Regions from separate parts of the Bartonella sp. W8151 genome, predicted to be linked through region 2. Evidence: predicted binding sites of a transcription regulator. Region 2 holds the regulator's gene; the other holds the start of a gene.
What was found. Region 2 encodes LexA, which represses DNA repair genes until DNA is damaged. Its sites were predicted from a motif close to TGTTCNNNNTGTGTTCNG; they were not measured.
Positions count from the first base shown of each region.

Region 1: H3V14_RS01920 (YifB family Mg chelatase-like AAA ATPase) is a predicted target of LexA. The motif match lies at 2,633-2,650, and genes of this name have one in related genera.

Region 1 covers NZ_JACFSO010000001.1:411,515-415,951, forward strand. The annotation lists gene H3V14_RS01915 (error-prone DNA polymerase) at 1-382, shown strand, start outside; gene H3V14_RS01920 (YifB family Mg chelatase-like AAA ATPase) at 1,040-2,572, opposite strand; gene H3V14_RS01925 (autotransporter assembly complex family protein) at 2,913-4,437, shown strand, end outside.
Region 2 covers NZ_JACFSO010000004.1:245,859-250,295, reverse strand. The annotation lists gene rimO (30S ribosomal protein S12 methylthiotransferase RimO) at 1-1,082, opposite strand, end outside; gene lexA (transcriptional repressor LexA) at 1,391-2,110, opposite strand; gene H3V14_RS09035 (hypothetical protein) at 3,167-3,427, opposite strand; gene H3V14_RS09030 (TonB-dependent receptor) at 3,408-4,217, opposite strand; gene H3V14_RS09025 (ABC transporter substrate-binding protein) at 4,325-4,437, opposite strand, start outside.

The DNA.
Region 1 (4,437 bases), on a different contig from region 2:
TGAAGCAATGGAAATTGCAGGAGGCTCTACGGCAACAATTGCCGGTATTGTTACAGTCCGGCAAAAGCCCGGCAGTGCCAAGGGCGTGGTCTTTTTGACAATGGAAGATGAAAGCGGCATTGCCAATATTGTTGTCTGGCCAAAAATAATGTTACGCTTTCGCCGCGAGGTCATGGGAGGAAAGCTCCTATTGATAACAGGTAAAATACAACGGGATTCTTCCGGTGTTACCCATCTTGTTGCCTCCCATATAGAAGATAGAAGTATGGACATTATCAATTTGAGCGAAATTCCCGAACATTTTGCGGCAATTGAAAGTGAACCTGTGGCCCACCATCCTCGTCAATTCCGTGCTCTGCCGAAATCTCGCGATTTCCATTGAAATATTTTTTATGCATGGAGACTTCTAAGCTTTTCAGCTTTTTATTTTGCATGTCTCAAGCCGTTTGATGACAAGCTGAAAAATGTAGGAGCCCATGAAGGCTTCATCATTTGACCGGCGACTGTTCAGCACTTTTAAAACTTTTGTTTCAATCTTTTAGGGAAAATAAAAACCCGTCAAAAATGAATAAGACAATAAACGACTGATCAAGCAAAAAATGCGCCGGAAAGCCCGGGAGCGCACCTGTGTTCAGGTGATCTGAACGTCCATGAATCCATTTGCTCTTGTCATTTTAGTCAAATCGGAAATTTGCAAAATATTCGCGTTTTTAAAAAGTATTTGAATGCATTGATCGCCGGTTGCTGCTTAAAAATAAACAGCGGCAACAAAATCCGGAACCCTGATTTTCATATCATTCACCCGCAGGCAAAGGCTTCGATGCCGTTAAAACCGCATCATGTTCGATCAACCGGTTTTTGAAAAAAGCTTGAAGACCATTCGGAAGTTCATTTCGTTTCGACAAAAAGCTCCATATTTCATTTTCACAGTGTAATTCTGGATTATGTAACTATGAATTATGCGAGCCTGGTTGTGGAAATTTCGAACAGCGCAAAAAATGCGCATAGAACGTCATTTTCATGCTTCGAGCAACAGCATTCAAGTAACAGCTTTTAGCCGCTCATTGCCTAAACGATAGGAAATTGCTTCGGCAAGATGATGTTTCGTCAACTGTGGCGCACCATCAAGATCGGCAATTGTGCGTGCAACTTTCAGGACACGATGGTAAGCGCGTGCTGAAAGGCGCATTTTTTCACTTATTATTTGCAACAACGTTGTTGCCGCATCATCAAGAAGAGCAACCTTTTCGATCAGATTTGCAGGACAATCGCCATTGGTGCGGATTTGGGGCATTCCCAGTTCTGCATATCTTTTGCTTTGTATATCCCGTGCTTTTCTGACACGTTCGGCGACAACGCGGCTCGGTTCGGCTTCTGCCGGTTTGATAAGATCAAGTGCCGATAAGGCTGGCACATCAATTCGTAAATCTATGCGGTCAAGCAATGGGCCGGAAATACGTGCCTGATAATCAAGCTGACATTTCGGGCCTTTGGCGCAAACATGCCCCGGTTCGCCCGCCATACCACAACGACAAGGGTTCATGGCAGCAACAAGCTGGATGCGTGCCGGATAGCTGACATGCCGGTTGGCGCGCGCAACAACACATTCCCCGCTTTCAAGCGGTTGACGCAAGGAATCGAGAACTTGCGGCGAAAATTCCGGAAATTCATCAAGAAACAAAATGCCATTATGAGCAAGCGAAACTTCTCCCGGATGTGCCTTGATACCGCCACCGACCATGGCAGCCATAGATGCTGAATGGTGGGGCGCGCGGAAAGGTCGATGAATGGAAACAGAACCATTCGTTGTTTCACCGGCAATCGAAGCAATGAGCGAAACGTCGAGAAGTTCGCGTGCATCAAGAGGTGGCAATATGGATGGCAAACGTTCGGCCAGCATGGATTTTCCGGCTCCGGGCGGACCTACAAATAGAAGATTATGGCGTCCGGCTGCGGCAACCTCTAGCGCACGTTTGGCTGCACTTTGTCCCTTGATGTCGGCAAGGTCGGGCAGATTATCCTGAATAATATATTGGCGGGGTTGCGGAGACGATAAAAATTGGGAACCTTTGAAATGATTGACCAGTGCAAGCAAACTTGAAGGAGCCAAAATCTTTATGTCTGAACCTGCCCAAGCAGCTTCCGGTCCGCATTTTTCCGGACAAATCAGTCCTTTGCCGGAAGCAACAGCAGTCATAGCTGCGGGCAAGACGCCACTTACAGGTGCGATTGAACCATCAAGTGCCAATTCGCCGAGAACAACATATTCCTGTTCGACTTCTGTCGGAAGAAGCCCCATTGCGACCATGAGCCCGACAGCAATCGGCAAATCATAATGGGAACCTTCCTTGGGTAAATCAGCGGGAGCAAGATTGACGGTAATCCGTTTGACCGGCATGGATAATCCACAGGCATGAAGTGCTGCCTGCACACGTTCGCGGCTTTCGGCGACTGCCTTGTCGGCAAGGCCGACAATGGACATCCCCATTTTACCATTGGCAATCATAACCTGTACATCGACGGGTAAAGCCTCGATGCCGGAAAAGGCAACAGTCGTAATACGTGCAACCATTTGTCTTGTTCTCACCTGCGTTGTGTCAAAATGAAACAATCATTTTTTCGGGTGGAAATCAAGAACATTTCAAGAACATCCGCTAAAAATATGTATGTTGTTATGATATGACAAAAATTATCGCTTAACACTTCCTTGACGAAAATGAAGCAAAATCATGGTTGTCGGTGTATGAATAAGAAGTAGCCTATGCTAACGCATGGGGGAGCGAAGTTTTTAGAACAGTGCCTTTTGTTTAATCTGATGAGATAAACTGTGGGTTCGGCTTTCAAGGGCGCTATATTCGAATTGATTAAACGGGTAAATTCACGAGTCTGACGGTCAAGAGTTAAGTGTTTTGGTGATATCGGGTAAAAAATCGACGTTGAAAGCAGGAAGCGCTCTTGTCGCTATCATAGCCTGTTTTGCGTTCACTTTTTCTTATCCACAGGAAGCAAGTGCTTTTGATCTCTTTGGTATCCATTTATGGGGTAAAAAAGACCAGACTGATAAAAATGCCGATGTTATCGGTGTCCCCAAACATTATAAGGTCAAAGTTGTCGCCGCCGAGGGTGCTCCGCAAGCAGGCGTAAAAATTGTCAAAGCAGCTTCTTCGCTTGTTGAAGACGATGATAAGCCCGCCTCCGGCTCTGCGGGTCTTCTCGCCAAAGCGCGTGGTGATTACAGGAAAATTTTGGCCGCTCTTTATGCCGAAGGCTATTACGGCGGTACAATCAGTATTCAAGTCAATGGTGCGGAGGCAGCCAATATTCGACCCGATGCGGAATTGCCCGATCAATCCGATATTGTCATTACAATCGATACCGGTCCGCAATACCATTTCGGCGTTGCCAGTGTTCATGACCTGGCGCCAAAAACCGATGACAAGAAGGATAAGGTTCCTCTTCCGGCCGATTCTGGATATGCCGCCGGCGATGTTGCCAAATCAGGTTCTGTCTTCAAGGCAGAACAGCTTGCCATCGAGGGGTGGCGTCAACAAGGCTATGCCAAGGCAAGCGTAAAAAACCGTGAAGTTGTAGCCGATCACCAAACAAATACAATCGATTCCAATATCGAGGTTCAACCGGGTAAGAAAGCCAGTTATGGTCCGTTAACAGTTAAAAATGTCAGCGACAAGCCGCGCATGGATTCAGCCTATGTCGCATGGATGACTGGATTGAAAGAAGGGCAGGAATATGACCCCGACGATATTGCCAAAGCCAATAAAAGGTTGGCACGACTTGATGTATTTCGTGCTGCCAATGTGAGGGAAGCCGACAAGATCAAGGCGGACGGCAGTTTACCGCTTAATCTCACAGTTCAGGAACGGCCGCTCCATCGTTTTGGTGTTGGCGGTAGCTATTCGACACTTGATGGCGCGGGGCTTGAAGCTTACTTGATGCACCGCGACCTTTTCGGTCATGCGGAACGCTTGCGATTTGACGCAAAGATTACCGGTATTGGCGGCAGTCAGGATGACTCGTATAACCCGAAAAACTTTGGCTATCTTTTGGGAACCACTTTCACTCGCCCGGGTGTCATTACGCCCGACACCGATTTTGTTGCAAGTCTCAAAGGGCAACGTGAGGTTCTGGATAATTATACCACGACAGGCATTACCGGACAGCTGGGTTTAACACATATGTTTACCGATGAGCTCTCAGGGCGGATTTATTTCAATGCTGCCCAGACAAAGTCGGAAGATGATTATTTTGGCAACCGCGATTTTACGCCGGTCGGGTTTTTGGGTGGATTATTATATGATAGCCGCGACAATAAATCCGATCCGAAACACGGACTTTATGGTGAAGCTGTTCTGGAGCCAATTTACGAAATTCATTATGGAAACTTTATCGGCAAGATGACATTGGAAGGTCGTTCCTATT
Region 2 (4,437 bases):
GCCATAAAACGGTTCCAACGACTTTCTTTAACGTCATCGGGAACCACTTCCAACCCCATATCATTTGCGGTCGCACCTTTAACGGGTTCATATTTGAAACATCCTGCCCGGTCTATTTTGACTTCGCTCATCCAATCAAGAAGCATTTGGAAATCGTCTTCCGTTTCACCCGGAAATCCAACAATGAATGTTGATCGCAAAGCGATATCCGGACAGATAGAACGCCATTTTTCAATGCGTTGATTGATCTTCTCCAAATGTGCCGGACGCTTCATATTGCGGAGTACCGTTGGAGACGCATGTTGAAATGGAATATCCAGATAGGGCAGAATTTTTCCTTCAGCCATCAGCTCGATTACGTCATCTACATGAGGGTAGGGATATACGTAATGCATGCGCACCCATACGCCCATATCGCCCAATTCTTTTGCCAGATCATAAAAGCGGGCACGCACCGAATGGTCTTTCCATTGACTTTCACTATATTTGAGATCAAGCCCGTAAGCACTGGTATCCTGAGATATTACTAAAAGCTCTTTGACCCCTGCTTTCACCAACCTTTCGGCTTCTCGTAAGACATCGGAAGCCGGACGCGAGACCAGATTTCCCCGCAATTGCGGGATGATGCAAAAACTGCAGTGGTTTGAACAGCCTTCTGAAATCTTCAAATAAGCATAATGCCGCGGCGTCAAACGTATACCTTGTGGCGGAACAAGATCAACAAAGGGATCATGAACCGGCGGCGCTACTTTATGGACAGCATCCATAACGTTTTCATAAGCCTGTGGCCCCGTTACAGCCAAAACGTTGGGGTAGGTTTTTGTTACGACTTCGGGTTCTGCACCAAGACAACCAGTTACAATGACTTTGCCGTTTTTCTTTAACGCGTCGCCGATATTGGCAAGCGATTCATCCCGTGCGGAATCAATAAAAGCGCATGTATTCACGATAACAAGATCGGCACCATCGTGCTTGGGTGCGATTTCATAACCTTCCGAACGTAATTTTGTAATGATGCGTTCAGAATCAACGAGCGCCTTGGGGCAACCTAAAGATACGAAACTAACACGAGGGGCTGACATATTATTTCCTGCAGATATGCAATTTTTTAAAAAACGTTCGGCTGTTGACCTAATCTATTTTAATGAAAATACAAGGCTGTTTTGCAAAAAATCATACCATTGTAGTGGCGCGATCATTATTATTTTTGATGTCACTTTTATTCTCATCATCTAATAATAAAAGTCCTGAAACATCTATGTTTTATTCCGGATAAATGAAAAACAAGTTGGCTTTAGAAACGAAAGATTGCCATGAGCATCCCGATGCAGTTCCGGGAACTCTGTTCACTAGATGCACCTAAATCAGGAAAAACAGTCGCCAGCTAAATTTAATAGCGGCGGATCAAGCCGACCAATTTTCCTTGTATTTTTATCCGATTTGGGCCGAATATTCTTGTTTCATAGGCCGGATTGGCGGCTTCGAGAGCAATAGAAGCGCCTTTGCGCCGATAACGTTTCAACGTTGCTTCCTCGTCATCAACAAGTGCAACGATAATTTCGCCGGGATTTGCTGTATCACCGCGTTTGATGATGACGGTATCGCCGTCAAAAATGCCGGCATTAATCATTGAATCGCCTTTGACCTCAAGTGCGTAATGTTCACCACTTCCGACCATATCCGAGGGTAGGGACAACATAGTTGTCTGGTTCTGAATCGCTGAAATAGGAACGCCTGCTGCAATCCTGCCCATAACCGGAACATTTACATTTGCAGCCTGACCGGCTTCACCACTAGACAAGTCAACGGGAATGACATTTTTTATCGGTCTGCTCTTGGAACCTTCAATAACATTAGGAGAAAATTTCCGCACCGTGTTCGCAGAAGGATTCATTGTTTCTGGAAGCTTCAGCACTTCTAATGCCCGCGCACGATTAGGAAGCCGACGAATAAAGCCACGTTCTTCCAGAGCCGTTATCAGCCTGTGGATGCCGGACTTTGACGCAAGATCGAGTGCTTCTTTCATCTCGTCGTAAGAAGGCGGAATACCGGTTTCTTTAAGCCGGTTGTGAATGAAAAGAAGCAATTCATACTGCTTGCGGGTTAGCATAAAATTCTCCCGTGATACGAATCAACATGAAAACAAAACCAGAACGTACACTATATGTTCCGTTATTGTTCCACAAGCTAAATTGTTTTTTGGAGCTTGGAGTTTTTCGTCGAGACAGGAGCTTTTTGTATTAGAGTTTTGAAACAAAAATGAAACATCAACATAATTTCTTCAACGTCGGAATACTTATGTTCAGTAAATCACCATCCAAATAAAATTGACAGACGAATATAACTTGAAACCGTTCTTCGAACCTTAATCCTTGGTTTTTTGAGAACGCTAGAAACTATCGTTTATTGGTAAGACTGTTTGTCTTTTGTTCGATTTTCTGCGCAAAGCCCACCAGAAGATGCAATGAACAATTCAATTCAGGTTCAATTTCAACCGGAAGCGACGTTATATAGGCCGAGTCCGAACTATTATTGTAGGCGACTTTAGAAAACTGCGACGCAAAATCAATTTTCATTGCGCAATAAAGCTATTGCTGAATCAGGTCGCAGGTTAGGCCAGATTTTAAAAATGAGATTATCAAAAGTGCGAGCTTTTCAGTTTGATTGAAAACCAATACACAACATTGCGGCATTGGCCAATATACTGCGATTTTGGTGTGAGAGCATAAATCGCCTGCTCAACCTCGCCATAATAATAAAAAGTTCCATAATATATCTTATGCAATTAACGATGATACGCTTCCTTATATGGATATCGACATGCCAGAGTTATAAACAACAGGTGCTGCTTACCCACTCGCCACAAATGTACCTAACGAAAAATACAATTTTCTAAGAGCCGCAACACATCCTGAAAATTATCAAAAACGGATTCGTTAAACATATTGATGGCAAGCGTCGTAGGGAAACGCCGCCTGGTTGTTGTGTATCTGCCATAAGCACCGATTTTTCAACTTATCCTTAAGTCTGATGATTAATTGAAAATCAGAACTAGAATACGTTATTTTTGGCACACAACCTCAATCTGCCGCAGCTTTAATAAACATGAATTTGGCTTAATCTGCTTTGGCAAGTTGCAAAAACTGATAGCGCAATCTTAACTCTGTCACCTGCTCTTTTCGGATATCCGGTCGAGAATGGAAAGACTGCCAATAATGAGTGCATGTAATCCGACTGCATATTCATCGTCGATGTTCGGGATTCCCAAGCTTGAACGATAACGGGTCAAGTCGTCTTCATCTTTGTTATCAGGTAAAACGCTGTCGGCAATAGATAGCGTATGGTAGGAAATAGTGAATGCCAGCCAATGCGCTTGAATAAATGGAAGCTGGTAAGCAGTTGCAAGTTTAGGTAAGTTTTCCTTCAAAACCCGGTAATTCAGAAGGTTGCCATAGCAGTTTTACGCGACCATTAACATTTCTTGGATCGTTATCCATATCCGAATCCAGAAACTGCGGATTGGTGTATTTGATAAACGTGTCGCGCCCACTGTAATCCAATGCAACACGTCCTGCGAGTTCCTGCGTAATCGGGCCGGAAGCCATCAGAGAACCGCGTTTTTGTGCTCTCGTGCCATAAAGTGATTGTATTTCAGCTTCCGGTGTAAATGTCGGATCTTTCGTTTTGATAACAACTGCACCGGCAATGGCGTTTGCTCCCTGTGTTGTTGTTTGCGGTCCGCGAAAAACTTCGACCGACTCCACATCCCAAATCGGTGCGGCCCCTATCCCGAATTCTCCGGAACTTAGATAACGCCCATCGACACTGATGGTCGCGCGCGGAATCGGATTAGCCAGATAAGCATTACCTTTGACCAGCGGCCCTTTGGTATCCACGCCGCGAATGATAGGTGCATCACTATCGTTCGTATAAAGAACATTCGGCGTACCTTTCAAAAGATCGGTCAACGTCGTTACCGCCGGTCTTTCCTCAATACGGTCGCCACTTATAGCAGTCACCGAACTAGCCGTGTGTTGCAGTGATTTTAAGGATTTTTCGCCACTGATGACAACTTTCTCCAATACAGTTGATTGTGTCTCTTTCGTATTCTCACCCTCCTCTGCAAAGGCAGAAGGTATTGCGCACGATAAAAAAACAAAACTGCAAAATAGCTGGCAATGAGCCGACGAGACAAGGAACCTCGTTTTCGATAACATTACTGACATCGGATAAAACCCTCTTTGGCGAAATAAATTAAAGATGAGTTTATTACTCATGTTATATCTCGAGTCAATAATTATTTTACATGGTGAAATAAATTATTTTATCGCGTTTTGGCCCACTTTCTTACCTCGCTTAATGTATAGTGGGCACTGACAAAACCGGGTGTAAAAACCTTGGAACCGTCAAGATAAATGACACGTCCTTCACGGGCCG